Regions from separate parts of the Promicromonospora sp. NPDC059942 genome, predicted to be linked through region 2. Evidence: riboswitches for the same ligand, from Rfam matches in the RefSeq annotation. Region 2 holds a riboswitch; each other region holds the start of a gene.
The links. Region 2 has a riboswitch for cyclic di-AMP ahead of ACFV9Q_RS28655 (C40 family peptidase). Riboswitches for the same ligand answer to the same signal wherever they lie in the genome.

Region 1 (4,329 bases), on a different contig from region 2:
GGCATCACCCCTCTGCGCGCGCGCATCGCGGAGCGCCTGGGGCATTCCGGACCGACGGTGTCGCAGACGGTCGCGCGCATGGAGCGCGACGGACTCGTGATCGTGACCGGGGACCGCCACCTGGAGCTCACCGAGCTCGGGCACGACAAGGCGATGCGCGTGATGCGCAAGCACCGCCTCGCGGAGCGCCTGCTGACCGACGTGATCAAGCTCGACTGGGAGCACGTGCACGTCGAGGCCTGCCGCTGGGAGCACGTGATGAGCGACCTCGTGGAGAAGCGCCTCGTCGGCCTGCTCGACCACCCCCACCACGACCCGTACGGCAACCCGATCCCCGGCCTGTCGGAGCTCGGCGAGGCCTACACGGACGTGCCGTTCCTGGCCGGGGTCATCTCGCTGCCCTCCGCGTTCGAGGCGGCGGCCAAGAAGGGCGTGAAGGGCGAGCCGCTCGCGGCGTCCCTCACCCGGATCGCGGAGCCGCTGCAGACGGACGTCGAGCTGCTGGCCCGCCTGTCCGACGCCGGCCTCGTGCCCGGCTCGCGGATCACGGCCGAGCTCAGCGACGGGACTTACACGGTGACCGTCGACGGCGCCGGGACGGCGCTGGAGCTCGGTGAGGACCTGGCGCGCCACCTCTTCGTCGCGACCGCCTGAACCGCACCCGAGGGTGTCCCAAACCTTCCGCTTTGTCGGAAAGGTGAGGCCACGTTCCCGACACGCCATGACATTCGTTGCCGGAACGTGACATCGGGGGTGAGGTCGGGTACGTTCAGATCGCTCTCACGGAGTCTTTTTCGTGAGAGTCCTCGGACGGACGCCGAACTCTGTCACCGGCCGGGGCCCCAAGACGACCGCATGACAGAGGCGGGGGACCCACCGTTGGGCGCCAGGGTGCGTCCTAGGGGTGAAGCCGGGTAATCCTTCGGGAATGCACGGCCGGGTGATTTCTCCCACCCGAACCCGACAGCTGACCTCGAAGGCGTACAAGGAGAGGTACTACGTGACCGCACGTACCACCCGCGCACGCCATCGTGCTGCGCGACGCCCCGTGACTCCGCTCACCGAGCTTGCTCAGAACGCCGCCGTTGGTCGTCGTACCGCGGTTGCCGCCGCAGGTGGCGCGCTCCTGGTCTCCACGTTCGGTGGCGCGATGGCAGCGCAGGCCGCTCCGATGGAGACCGGCCACGCCAAGATGAACTCGGTGGACCTCAACGCGCTGACGTCCCAGGCTCGCGAGTCCCTGTCGAACGCACCTGTCGTGACCGTCGCGCCCGACGCCGAGCTGAGCGTCGAGAAGTCCGCCGTCTCGGTGGTCTCGGCCGCCGACAACGAGGACTACCAGGCCGAGCTGGCCGCCCAGGAAGCCGAGGAGGCCGCTGAGGCGGCCGCCGCCGAGGCAGCAGAGGCCGCGGCCAGCGCCGTGTCGACCGCCTCCTCGTCCGTCGACATCCCGGCGTCGGCGATCGGCAACTCCGTGATCTCCATCGCCAGCCGCTACATCGGCGTCCCGTACGTCTCCGGCGGCTCCAGCCCGAGTGGTTTCGACTGCTCGGGCTTTACTTCGTACGTCTTCGCGCAGCTCGGCATCTCGCTGCCGCACTCCTCGTCGGCGCAGGCCGGCTACGGCACCCAGGTGCCGGCGTCGCAGGCCCAGCCGGGCGACCTGATGTGGACCCCCGGTCACGTCTCGATCTACGCCGGTGGCAACACCATGATCGACGCGTCCAAGCCGGGCACCGTGGTCGACTTCCGCACCATCTGGCAGTCGAACCCCACGTTCATCCGCCTGGGCTGACCGCAGCCACGCAGTACCGCAGCAGAGCGCCTGTCCGGGGAGATTCGGGCGGGCGCTCTGCTTTGCCATCTTTCTGCCGTCTTTTTGCCTCCGGATACCCACGACCGGCGCCCCGCCGGTAGCGTTGGAGGGCAAAGATGCACTGCTGAGGAAAGGACTGGCGATGACACGATCCGAGGTCGTACTGGTCGGGGTGGACGGATCGGCCGCGAGTCTGCACGCGCTGGACTGGGCTACCGCCTACGCGCACCGCGTGGGCTGGGCGCTGCACATCGTGTGCAGCTACTCCCTGCCGTCGTTCACCGCCGCGTCGCTCGACGGCGGGTACGCCGCGCTGGACGACACGACGATCCAGGAGGGCGCCAAGGCGGTCCTGGTCGAGGCGGAGAACCGCGTGGCCGACGCCGGGGTCCGCGCCACGACGGAGGTCGCGACCGGTGACGCCGCGGGCGTGCTCGTGGAGCTGTCCACCGACTACGGGCTCGCCGTGGTCGGGACGCGGGGCCGGGGCGGGTTCACGGAGCGGCTGCTGGGCACGGTGTCGTCCGCGCTCCCCGCGCACGCGAAGTGCCCGGTGGTGGTGGTGCCGCTGCGCGCCGAGACCAACCGCGGCGTCTCCTGGACGCCGCCGGACCTCGAGTCGGACGAGCCGGCCGCTGCGCCGGCCGCGTCGGACGTCGAGGCGGGCGGGGTCGCCGAGATCCGGGAGGTGCGCCGGATCGTCGTCGGCGTGGACGGGTCGCCGCAGGCCGAGCGGGCGCTGCAGCACGCGATCGTGCAGGCCAACGCGTGGGGTGCGGAGCTGACAGCGGTCACGGGCGTGCCTGTGGGGAACGCCGGGATGCTGGCGTGGCTGCCGTCCTCGATCGACCGGGAGCAGGTGCTGGCCGATATCGGGGCGGGCATGGACGTGCTGATCGACCGGTACGAGGCCCTGAACCCGGGCCTGCGGATCCGGCGGATCGTGCTCGACGGCACGGGCGCCGAGCTGCTGACGGAGTTCTCGACGGCGTCGGACCTCGTGGTCGTGGGCTCACGCGGTCGCGGCGGCTTCCGCGGCCTGCTGCTGGGCTCGACGAGCCAGGCTGTGCTGCACCACGCGGCGTGCCCGGTGCTCGTGGTGAACAAGCACTGCCCGGACTGACCGCGCGGTCCCGGAACGAGTCAGACCCTCAGGTCACCCGGGTGGCCTGAGGGTCTGACACGTCGGCGTGTCGGTCAGGCCTGCGCGGCCTCGGCGGCCGCGAGGAGCACGCAGGTCGCGACGCCGTCCATCGCCGTGCGGACCTCGTCCAGCGGCGGCATCGACGGCGCGAGGCGCACGTTCTTGTCCTGCGGGTCCTTGCCGTACGGGTGGGTGGCGCCGGCGGGGGTCAGGGCGATCCCGGCCTCCTTGGCGAGCTGGACCACGCGGGCCGCCGTGCCCGGCGCGACGTCGAGCGACACGAAGTAGCCGCCCTTGGGCTCGGTCCACGACGCGATGCCGTAGCCGCCCAGGCGCTCGGTCAGGATCTCGACCACGGCCTCGAACTTGGGCGCCAGGATCGCGCGGTGCTTGCGCATGTGCTCGCGCACGCCGTCGGCCGAGCCGAAGAACATTCCGTGCCGCAGGTGGTTGATCTTGTCGGGGCCGATCGAGGCGACCGACAGGTGCTTCTTGAACCAGGCGATGTTCGCCGGCGAGCTGCCCAGGAACGCGACGCCCGCGCCCGCGAACGTGATCTTGGACGTGGAGGCGAACAGCAGCACGCGGTCGGGGTGGCCGGCCTCGGCGGCCAGCGCGATGGCGTTCGGGCTGGTCACCTCGTCGTCGGTCAGGTGGTGCACCGCGTAGGCGTTGTCCCACAGGATCCGGAAGTCCGGCGCGGCCGCGGGCATCGAGACCAGTGCGCGGGCGACCTCGGCGCTGATGACCGCACCGTCCGGGTTGGAGTAGGTGGGGACCACCCACATGCCCTTGATGGTGGGGTCCGCGGCGACGAGCGCGGCCACGGCCTCGGCGTCCGGGCCGTCCGCCGTCATCGGGACGGGGATCATCTCGATGCCGAAGGCCTCGCAGATCGTGAAGTGCCGGTCGTAGCCCGGCACCGGGCAGATCCAGCGCACCTTCTCCTCGCGCGACCACGGCTTCGGCGAGTCGGGGAAGCCGAACAGCTCCGCGAACGCGACGACGTCGTGCATGGACGTGAGCGAGGCGTTCCCGCCCGCGAGGAGCTGCTCCACGGGCACGTCGAGCAGCTCGGCGAAGATGCGGCGGATCGTGATGCCGCCGTCCAGCCCGCCGTAGTTGCGCGTGTCCGTGCCGGACTCGTCGGCGTGCACGCCGACGCCGGGCAGGGCCAGCATGGGCTCGGCGAGATCGAGCTGCTCCGCCGACGGCTTGCCGCGCGTGAGATCCAGCTTCAGGCCCTTGGCCTGAAGCTCGGCGTAAGCCTGCTGGAGCTCCGCGAGTGCGGGCAGTGTTGCGGTGTTGTGGGACGACGTCGTAGTGGTCACCCCCGGGAGCCTACGCTCAGCCGGCGGCCGGTGACAGC
Region 2 (4,329 bases):
GGTCTCGGCCAGCAGCGCGTCGAGGCCGCCGGCGTCGACCACGGGGTAGCCGGAGCGCTCGCCGGCCCGCGAGGCGACGCCCGTGACCTGCGCGCCGAGCGCGGTGAGCAGCGGTGCCAGCCGCAGGGCGATCGACCCGAAGCCCCAGATCGTCACGCGCGCGCCGTCGAGCGAGTACTCGCGGCCGGTGACGCCGTCGGCCTGGGCGAACGCGATCTCCTTGGCCCAGCGGTGTTCCCGCTGCGCGGCCAGGGACACATCGATCCGGCGGACCGACGCCAGGATCAGGGCCAGCGCGTGCTCGGTGACGGTGTCGTCGTGCAGCGACTGCCCCGAAGAGATGACGACGTCGGGCGCGAACCCGGAGCGCAGCGCGACGTCCGGGCCCGCCGACAGGGTCTGCACCCAGCGCAGGCCGGTCAGCCGCTCGGCGGCGTCGGCCACGATCTTGGGCGGGCTGGACCAGGTGACGAGCAGCTCGGCGTCGGTGTGCTCGGCAGGGATCGGCTCGTTCATCGCGTAGGTGGCGACGGTGTCGGTGCCGCCGGGCGCGAAGGAGGCTCCGCCGTCGGGCAGCAGGGACGGGAAGTCGAGGTCGAAGGGCACGTCCGGTACGAGGATCTTCACGCCGGGGACGTTACCCGACCGGGGCACGAAGCAGAGCGCCCGTCCGGCTTGTCCGAGGGGAACCTCGGGACGGCCGGGCGGGCGCTCTGTGCCGGGGGTTCTTGCGAGTCGTGCGGGTACTGCGTGATGTGCCGGGAGGCGTCAGCCCGTCACCCGGATGAAGACCGGGTTGGTCTGCCACATCTCCGTGTAGTGCACGGGGACGCCCTCCTGCTGGGCCTCGACGACCATGCCGTTGCCCGCGTAGAGCGAGACGTGGCCGGACGTCCAGACGATGTCGCCCGGCTGGGCCTCCGCGGCGGAGACCTGGTAGCCGACCGTCGACATCGAGGCCGAGCTGTGCGGGAGGCTGACCCCGAGCTGGGCGTAGACGTACTGGATGAGCCCGGAGCAGTCGAAGCCGCTGGGGGAGGCTCCGCCCCACACGTAGGGCACGCCCACGTACTCGAGGGCGAGGTTGACGGCCTGCTGGCCGAGGTCCGCGGAGGACTCGGACGCTGCCGCCGCGGCGGCCTCGGCCTCGGCGGCTGCTGCCGCCGCAGCCTCGGCGGCGGCCTTCGCCTCCGCCTCGGCCTTCGCCTTGGCTTCCGCCTCGGCCTTGGCGCGCGCCTCGGCCTCCGCCTTCGCCTTGGCCTCGGCGATGCCGGCGTCCGTCTCGGCGTACGGGGTCACTGTGACGCGACCCTTCTCGGACTGGAAGTCGGCGTCGTGGGCGACCTCGACCTTGGTCACGAGGTTCTCGGCCAGGCCCGCACGGGTCTTGGTGTCGAACGTCTTGTTCGCGAGCGTGGTCTGGGTGTGGGACTCGGCAGGCGCGGTGTGGGCGGTCTGGGTGAAGACCGACGCGAGCATGCCGGACGTGACGACCGCGATGGCGCCGGTACGGGCGGCATTCTCGGCTGCTGTCTGGGTCAGAGCGGTGAAGGGGGTGAGAGCGGGGCCCTCGGCGCGGTGCCGCCCCCGGTTGCTGGGTCGGTTTGCCTGGTCGTCCGCCCAGTCGTGGGTGCGGTCGGTGAGTACGGTCACCAGTGATCTCCTCGGACGCCTACGAGGTGAGCTGTCGGGTTCGGATGGGGAGAGCGATCACCCGGCCTCACAAGGAGGCTTCACCCCGAGGACACTCGCGTGCCCGGCTTACCTGGTTCCCCCGCCCCTGTCACGTTCTGGCTGCTCAGGACCGGTGACAGGATTCGGCGTCCGGGCCTGGACCTCCCCGTTGCTGGAGCGGCGAGATCGACCGTACTCGTCCGTTGCGTAAATGTCACGATTAGGTCACATACCGTCTTGTGATGGAACGTTCCTGGCAATGAGTGCCGCGTGTCACCATGGCGTGCATGCCCGATTCCCCGCTCGACACCCTGCGCGCCCGGTACGACGTCGTCGTCGTCGGCGGCGGTCACAACGGCCTCACCGCGGCGGCCTACGCGGCCCGCGGCGGGCGCTCGGTCCTCGTCCTGGAGCGCGCCGACCACGTGGGCGGCGCCGCCGTCTCGGCCCGCCCGTTCGCGGGCGTCGACGCCCGCCTGTCGCGCTACTCCTACCTCGTCTCGCTCCTCCCGCGCCGGATCGTCGACGAGCTCGGCCTCCCGGTCCGCCTCATCCGCCGCCGCTTCTCCTCCTACACCCCCGTGGCCGACGGCGGCCTGCTGGTCGACACCCAGGACGACGCCGCCACCCGCGCCTCGTTCCGCCGCCTGACCGGCTCCGACGCCGACTTCGAGGCCTGGGGCCGGTTCTACGCGATGACCACCGAGGTGGCCCGCCGCCTCGCCCCGACACTCACCGAGCCCCTGCTCCCGCGCGCCACCGTCCGGCGTCTCGTGTCCGACGGCGTGGGCGAGGAGGCCTGGAGCGCACTCTTCGAGGAGCCCCTCGGTGAGGTGCTGCGCCGCACCTTCGCCGACGATGTCGTGCGGGGCGTCGCCGCCACCGACGGCCTGATCGGCACGTTCGCCGACGTCGACGAGCCGTCCCTGCGGCAGAACCGCTGCTTCCTCTACCACGTGATCGGCAACGGGACCGGCGACTGGGACGTGCCGGTGGGCGGCATGGGCGCCGTCTCCGGCGCCCTGCGCGACGCCGCGGTGGCGGCCGGCGCCACGATCGTCACCTCGGCGACCGTCACCGCCGTCGACCCCGGGGCCGTGGGGGCCGAGGTGGCCTGGACCGACGCCGACGGGCGCACCCGGGGCGTGACCGCCGGGCACGTGCTCGCGGGCTGCGCGCCGGCGGAGCTGGACCGGCTGCTCGCCGCGGCCGGGCGGGGTGCGGCCTCCGGCTCGTCCTCCGGTTCGTCCTCCGGTTCGTCCTCCGCGGAGCCGGGGTCGGCCGGGGCTGCCGGTCCGGGGCCCGAGGGCGCCCAGCTCAAGGTGAACATGCTGCTGCGCCGGCTGCCCAGGCTGCGCGACGACGTCGACCCCGTGGCGGCGTTCAGCGGAACGCTGCACGTCAACGAGTCGCTCACCCAGCTCCAGGACGCCTATGCGCAGGCGGCCGCCGGGCGCATCCCCGACCTGCCGCCGAGCGAGATCTACTGCCACACGCTGTCCGACCGGACGATCCTCGGCCCGGAGCTCGCCGCGACCGAGGCGCAGACCATCACGCTGTTCGGGCTGCACATGCCGGCCCGGCTCTTCCGCGCGGACCCCGACGGCGCTCGCGAGCGGGCCCTGGCGGCCACTCTCGCGTCCCTGAACACGGTGCTGGCCGAGCCCATCGAGGACGTGCTCGCGCTCGACGCCGACGGTGCGCCCTGCCTGGAGGTGCGCACCCCGGTCGACCTGGAGAGCGACGTGGGGCTGCCGGGCGGGCACATCTTCCACCGCGACCTGAGCTGGCCGTTCGCGGAGGACCGGTCGAGTGCCGAGTCAGGCGCTGGGTCGTCGTCGGTGGGGGCGGGCGTGGCCGGGTCGGGCGGGGCTGGGTCGGGCACGGCCGGATCCGGTGTGGCCGGGTCGGGTGTGGCCGGGTCGGGTGTGGCCGGGTCGGGTGTGGCCGGGCCTGCGGACGCCCCGGCCGCGACCGGGCTGGGTGTCGGAGCCGACGTCGGCGCCGGCGTCGGCGGCGCCGCCGAGCGCTGGGGCGTGGCGACCGCGCACCCGCGGGTGCTGCTCGCCGGCGCCGGAGCCCGCCGCGGCGGCGGCGTGAGCGGCATCCCGGGCCGCGCGGCGGCGATGGCGGTCCTGGAGACCCCGGCCCGCTGACCCCCGCCCGACCCATCAGCGGACCCTCGGTGTTGACCACAGCAGCTGCTGCCAGGTTGGCGCCTCTGCTGGCAGCAACTGCTGTGCTCAACGGCTCTGTCGGACGGCGTCAGCCCCGCCGTGCCGCCGGTTCGCCGGCCGGTGCTGAGCACAGCGGTTGCTGCCAGAGTGCGGCCCCTCTTGGCAGCAACTGCTGTGGTCAACGCCGGCTGACCTTGGTTCAGCAGGCCGTGGGCGACTGGAACTCCGAGGTTCATGGTCGTCTGCGGCCTGCTGAACCGAGGTCAGCAGGCGCAGGTCCTCAGTCGAGGGTCAGGGCCGTCGTCGGGGGGACGGCGGCCGCCCGGCGGGCCGGCAGGACGGCGGCCAGCAGGCCCGCCAGGGCGCCCACCGGCACGACGGCGGCGAGCTCGACCCACGGGACGCGCCAGGTCGCGGCGTCGAGCGCCGTCTGCACGAACGTCTCGTAGCCCACCCAGGCGAACCCCACGCCGAGCAC
Region 3 (4,329 bases), on a different contig from region 2:
ACTGCTCGGGCCTGGTCAAGTACGTGTACGCGCAGCTCGGCGTCGAGCTGCCGCACTCGTCGTCGTCGATGGTGGCCACCGGGTACCAGGTGTCGTCGCCGATCCCGGGCGACATCGTGTGGACCCAGGGGCACGTGTCCCTCTACGCCGGCGACGGCATGGTGGTCGAGGCCGCCAACTACGGCAGTCCGGTGCGCTACACCGAGCAGTGGCAGGACTACGCGGTCTACATCCGCCCGTACTGAGCCACACCGAGAACGCACCGACAACCAGAGCGCAGGAGCACCGCGGCGTGGGCCGCGGTGTTCCTGCGCGCCAGGCTCCCCCGGCGTCAGTACGCGACCGCCGCGGCCGCGTCGACGACGCCGTACCCGTACAGCGGCGTCCACAGCCCGGTGAGACCCAGCAGCGGGTCGTGGGCCGTGCGGAGGATGGCGCTCTCCACCTCGTCGACCGGGCGCCCCTGCGCGAACAGGAGCGCCGCGACCCCGGCCACGTGCGGCGTCGCCATCGACGTGCCCGCGTAGGAGTCGTAGCTGCCGCCCGCGCAGGTGTCGGAACCCGTGCCCACGGGAACCGTCGACCAGACGTCACCGTCGCAGCCGGTCAGCCCGCCCGACCCGCCGGGCGCCGAGACGCTCTTCAGGTCCAGCTTGACCGGCAGCTCCGAGTAGTAGGAGTGGAGCCCGGCCGAGTCGGTGGCCCCGACGCAGATCGCGACGCTGGTGAACGCCGGGTCGCTGCAGAGCGGCGTCGACGAGTTGCCGGCCGCCGCCACCGTGAGCACACCGCGCTCGCGCGCGTAGGCGATGGCGTCCCGCATCAGGGTGTCGACGCCGATGATCGTCAGCAGCTGCCCGCCCAGGCCGGAGCCCAGGGAGAGGTTGATGACGTCGGCACCGTGGTCGGCCGCCCAGCGGATGCCGTCCGCGATGTCCTGCGACGAGCCCGACCCGGCCTCGAGCACCTTGACCGGGAGGATCTTCGCGTCCGGCGCCACGCCCGCGACGCCGATGCCGTTGTCCGTCGCGGCGGCGACGATGCCTGCCACGTGCGTCCCGTGCTCGTCGCCGTCGTTGGTGCCGTCCGGACCCCTGAAGTCCCCTTCGCCGCACGGGCGGACGCCCGCGCAGCCCGTGAAGGTGGCACCCGGCAGGAGCTGCCCCGCCAGGTCGGGCTGGTCGAAGTCGACTCCTGTGTCGACCACGGCCACCACCACGCCGTCGCCGGTGCTGGCCGCCCAGGCCGCCTCGGCGTTGATCTGGTCCAGGCCCCACTGCCTGTCCCGGAGGGGATCGCTGGTCGCGGCCTGCGCACCCGGTGCCACGGCGACCAGCGCCGCCACGACGAGCGCCGCGGAGGTGGCGGCGCCGACGAATGACTTCCTGTTCATATATGCCCCCATTGTTCGCACAGGGGTTGATTACCCCTGAACTGGGGCAAACCTAGGGCGACGGGCTCGGCGCCGAACAGGCCTCGCACCCGGTGGGGGGTGAAATTTACACAATCGCAATCAGTAGGGGCGCGACGTGTCAGGCCCACGCCTCGGAGAGCTCGCTCTCGTCGCCGGCCTCCCGGGACAGCCGGAGCGCGGCGATGGCCGCTCCGAGCAGCAGGGCGACCACCCAGGCACCGAGCTGGTGCCCGTCGGCCACGACCGCCGCGGAGGCGATCTTGCCCGCGGCGATGGCCACGGCGGACAGCGGGTCCTCGGTGAGCGCGGAACCCGGCCAGATGTTCTCCTGCACCGCGAGCAGGGCGGGCCCGGCCGCCTGGAGCACCCAGACGGCGCCGGCGGCGGGCAGCCAGCCGAGCAGCTCGATCGGCCTGCTGTCCACGGTGAGCCCGAACGCGATGCCGAGCGCCACGGCGAACACCCACCACGTGCCGGTCGGGGACACCTCGTTGCCGGGCACGAAGCCCCAGAACCAGCCGTCGAGGAGCACGACCGGCAGGGCGAGGGCGACGCCGCGCAGCGCCGCCGGCCCGAGGCCCGCCAGGAGTCCGGCCCCGAGGCCGACGATCCCGGCCGCGCAGGTGACCAGGAGCATGCCGAGCGGCATGGCGTCACCCGGGACGGTCTCGCGGGCCGCGAGCCACCAGGAGGCGCCGCCGGCCCCGGCCATCGCGAGCAGGGTGCCGGCGATCGCGGCTCCGGCGCCCCCTCCGGCCGAACGGGCCAGGCGGGCGGTCGCCCCGGCGAGCACGCCGCCGAGCAGCGCCATCACGACGAGGCCGACCACTGCGCCGTCGGCCGTGAAGGGCAGCGGAAGGAGGCCCGCCGCGGCGGCGTCAGAAGCCTGCGCGACGCCGGTGACCTGGTACGACAGCTGGGCGAGCCAGGGCAGGAACCCACAGGTCCACCAGACGATCGCACTGATGGGAAACACCCACCAGGCGGAGATACGGGAGTGCGATTCGCCCATGCCGCCGAACGCTAGCGGATGTGTGATGTCGGTCATAACCCCTGAAGCCCGGAACGACGCAAATCTGCGCCTTCGTTGGGTCAGACCGTAATGCGTAACCCGATCGTGACTTTTTCCGTGAACGTGTGTACTTTGACTTCTGCTCCACCCCCACGGTGGAGTCGCGATCCGGACGCCGAGTCCTGTCACCGGTTCGTGACCAGACGTTCAAGACAGGAGCGGGGGACCCATTCCCGGGCGACAGCAGGATCGTCGTCCTCGGGGTGAAGCCGGACGGAAACCCCCCAGTAGCCGTGCGGCCGGGTTGTACTCCTACCCGAACCCGACAGCTGACCTCGCAGGCGGTACAGGAGACATTAGGTGACGAACTCCCTCCGCGGACGGCATCGTGACAGCCGCCCGGCCCAGACACCGCTGACCATCCTCGCTCGTACCGCCACCGAGAACGCCGGCACAGTTGCCCGCCGCGGCGCGCTCGCCGCAGCCGCCGGTGGCGTCCTGATCTCCACCATCGCGACGACGGCCCACGCGGCCCCGGCGATGGACCTGAAGACCGACGTCAAGACCGCGAAGCTCAACTCGGTCGACCTCAACTCCCTCACCGCGGTGGCCAAGCAGTCCGTCGCCGCCGCCCCCACCGTGACCGTCCCGGCCGACGCGAAGATGCCGATCGAGATGGAAGCCCTGGGCACCTCCACGGGCGCCGACGGCGAGAAGGGCGAGGGCCCCGCCGTCGTCTCGGTCGACGCGCCGGACCCCGTCCCGCTCGGCCAGCAGGCCGTCAACGTCGCCTTCAACTACCTGGGCATCACCTACGTGCTGGGCGGCAACTCGCCGGCGGAGGGCATGGACTGCTCGGGCCTGATCCAGTACACGTACGCCCAGCTCGGGATCTCCCTGCCGCACTCGTCGGGCGCGCTGCTCAGCTCCGGCTACCAGGTCACGTACCCCGAGCCCGGCGACATCGTCTGGACGCCCGGCCACGTGGCCCTCTACGCGGGCAACGGCATGATCATCGAGGCCTGGGCCGCCGGCATGCCGGTGCGCTACACCGAGATGTGGCAGAACAGCCCGACCTTCATCCGCGTCGTCTGACCCGGAGCGGAGCCGCAGGCTCTGACGACAAAAGGCAGAGCTGAGCCACTGTCTGAACAGAGTTTCTCGTGAGGCGTCGCCTCCGCCACCGGGTATCCGGTGCGGAGGCGGCGCCTCTCGCGTATCCCTACTCCGGCCAGTCGCAGCTGTCCGCGATGAAGGCGAACAGGTCGGCGCGCGCCGAGTCGGGCATGGGCACGTAGATCACGTGCTGCGTCACGCCGTCGACGCTCGCCGTCACGGGCAGGAAGGTGCCGCGCTTGTCCTCGCCCACGGCGTGGGCGTCGCAGCGGGCGGGCACCACTGCCAGCGTGACGCTGCCGGAACGCTGCCCGTCGAGCGCGGAGCCGGTCCAGCCGGAGTCCTTGCCGGCCGGGTCGGGGTTGTTCATGATCGTGGTCCCGGCGACCCGGTCGATCGTGACCTCGGGCCCGCCGTCCACCGGGTCGATCCGCAGCGTGACCAGGGCGGTCAGCTCCCCGTCGCGCGTCTCGACGGGGATGTCCGGATCGACGGCGAGGCTCGCACCCGCGGCGACCGCGGCCGTGGCGCAGTCCACCGCGTGGTTCCGCGCGAGGTGCCCGCCGGGATCGCCCACCTCCGCGACGACGACGTCGGAGGCCGGACCCAGGTCGTCGAACTCGCCCAGGGCCAGCGTGATCGTGGCCGACGGCGCGGCGTCCGGCACCGGCTCCTCCGGTCCCGCCGGGAAGCCCGCGCACTCCGCCTCGCCGAGCTGGACGTAGACGTCCCGCGTGGTGCCGGGCCGCAGCGCCGGGGTGCGGTTCTCCTTGGTGGGCTGGGACGG

Region 1: it holds a riboswitch for cyclic di-AMP, as region 2 does, so the genes downstream of both, ACFV9Q_RS20430 (C40 family peptidase) here and ACFV9Q_RS28655 (C40 family peptidase) in region 2, are expected to answer to the same signal.
Region 3: it holds a riboswitch for cyclic di-AMP, as region 2 does, so the genes downstream of both, ACFV9Q_RS15580 (C40 family peptidase) here and ACFV9Q_RS28655 (C40 family peptidase) in region 2, are expected to answer to the same signal.

Annotation. Positions count from the first base shown of each region.
Region 1 is NZ_JBHWLR010000013.1:113,551-117,879, forward strand. It holds gene ACFV9Q_RS20425 (metal-dependent transcriptional regulator) at 1-654, shown strand, start outside; cyclic di-AMP (ydaO/yuaA leader) riboswitch at 806-998, shown strand; gene ACFV9Q_RS20430 (C40 family peptidase) at 1,151-1,795, shown strand; gene ACFV9Q_RS20435 (universal stress protein) at 1,959-2,939, shown strand; gene ACFV9Q_RS20440 (aminotransferase class I/II-fold pyridoxal phosphate-dependent enzyme) at 3,014-4,291, opposite strand; gene rocD (ornithine--oxo-acid transaminase) at 4,308-4,329, opposite strand, start outside.
Region 2 is NZ_JBHWLR010000038.1:13,183-17,511, reverse strand. It holds gene ACFV9Q_RS28660 (NAD(P)-dependent oxidoreductase) at 1-627, opposite strand, end outside; gene ACFV9Q_RS28655 (C40 family peptidase) at 769-1,653, opposite strand; cyclic di-AMP (ydaO/yuaA leader) riboswitch at 1,654-1,833, opposite strand; gene ACFV9Q_RS28650 (phytoene desaturase family protein) at 1,962-3,830, shown strand; gene ACFV9Q_RS28645 (ABC transporter permease) at 4,132-4,329, opposite strand, start outside.
Region 3 is NZ_JBHWLR010000008.1:284,967-289,295, forward strand. It holds gene ACFV9Q_RS15565 (C40 family peptidase) at 1-245, shown strand, start outside; gene ACFV9Q_RS15570 (S8 family serine peptidase) at 332-1,393, opposite strand; gene ACFV9Q_RS15575 (hypothetical protein) at 1,533-2,426, opposite strand; cyclic di-AMP (ydaO/yuaA leader) riboswitch at 2,590-2,785, shown strand; gene ACFV9Q_RS15580 (C40 family peptidase) at 2,787-3,521, shown strand; gene ACFV9Q_RS15585 (hypothetical protein) at 3,649-4,329, opposite strand, start outside.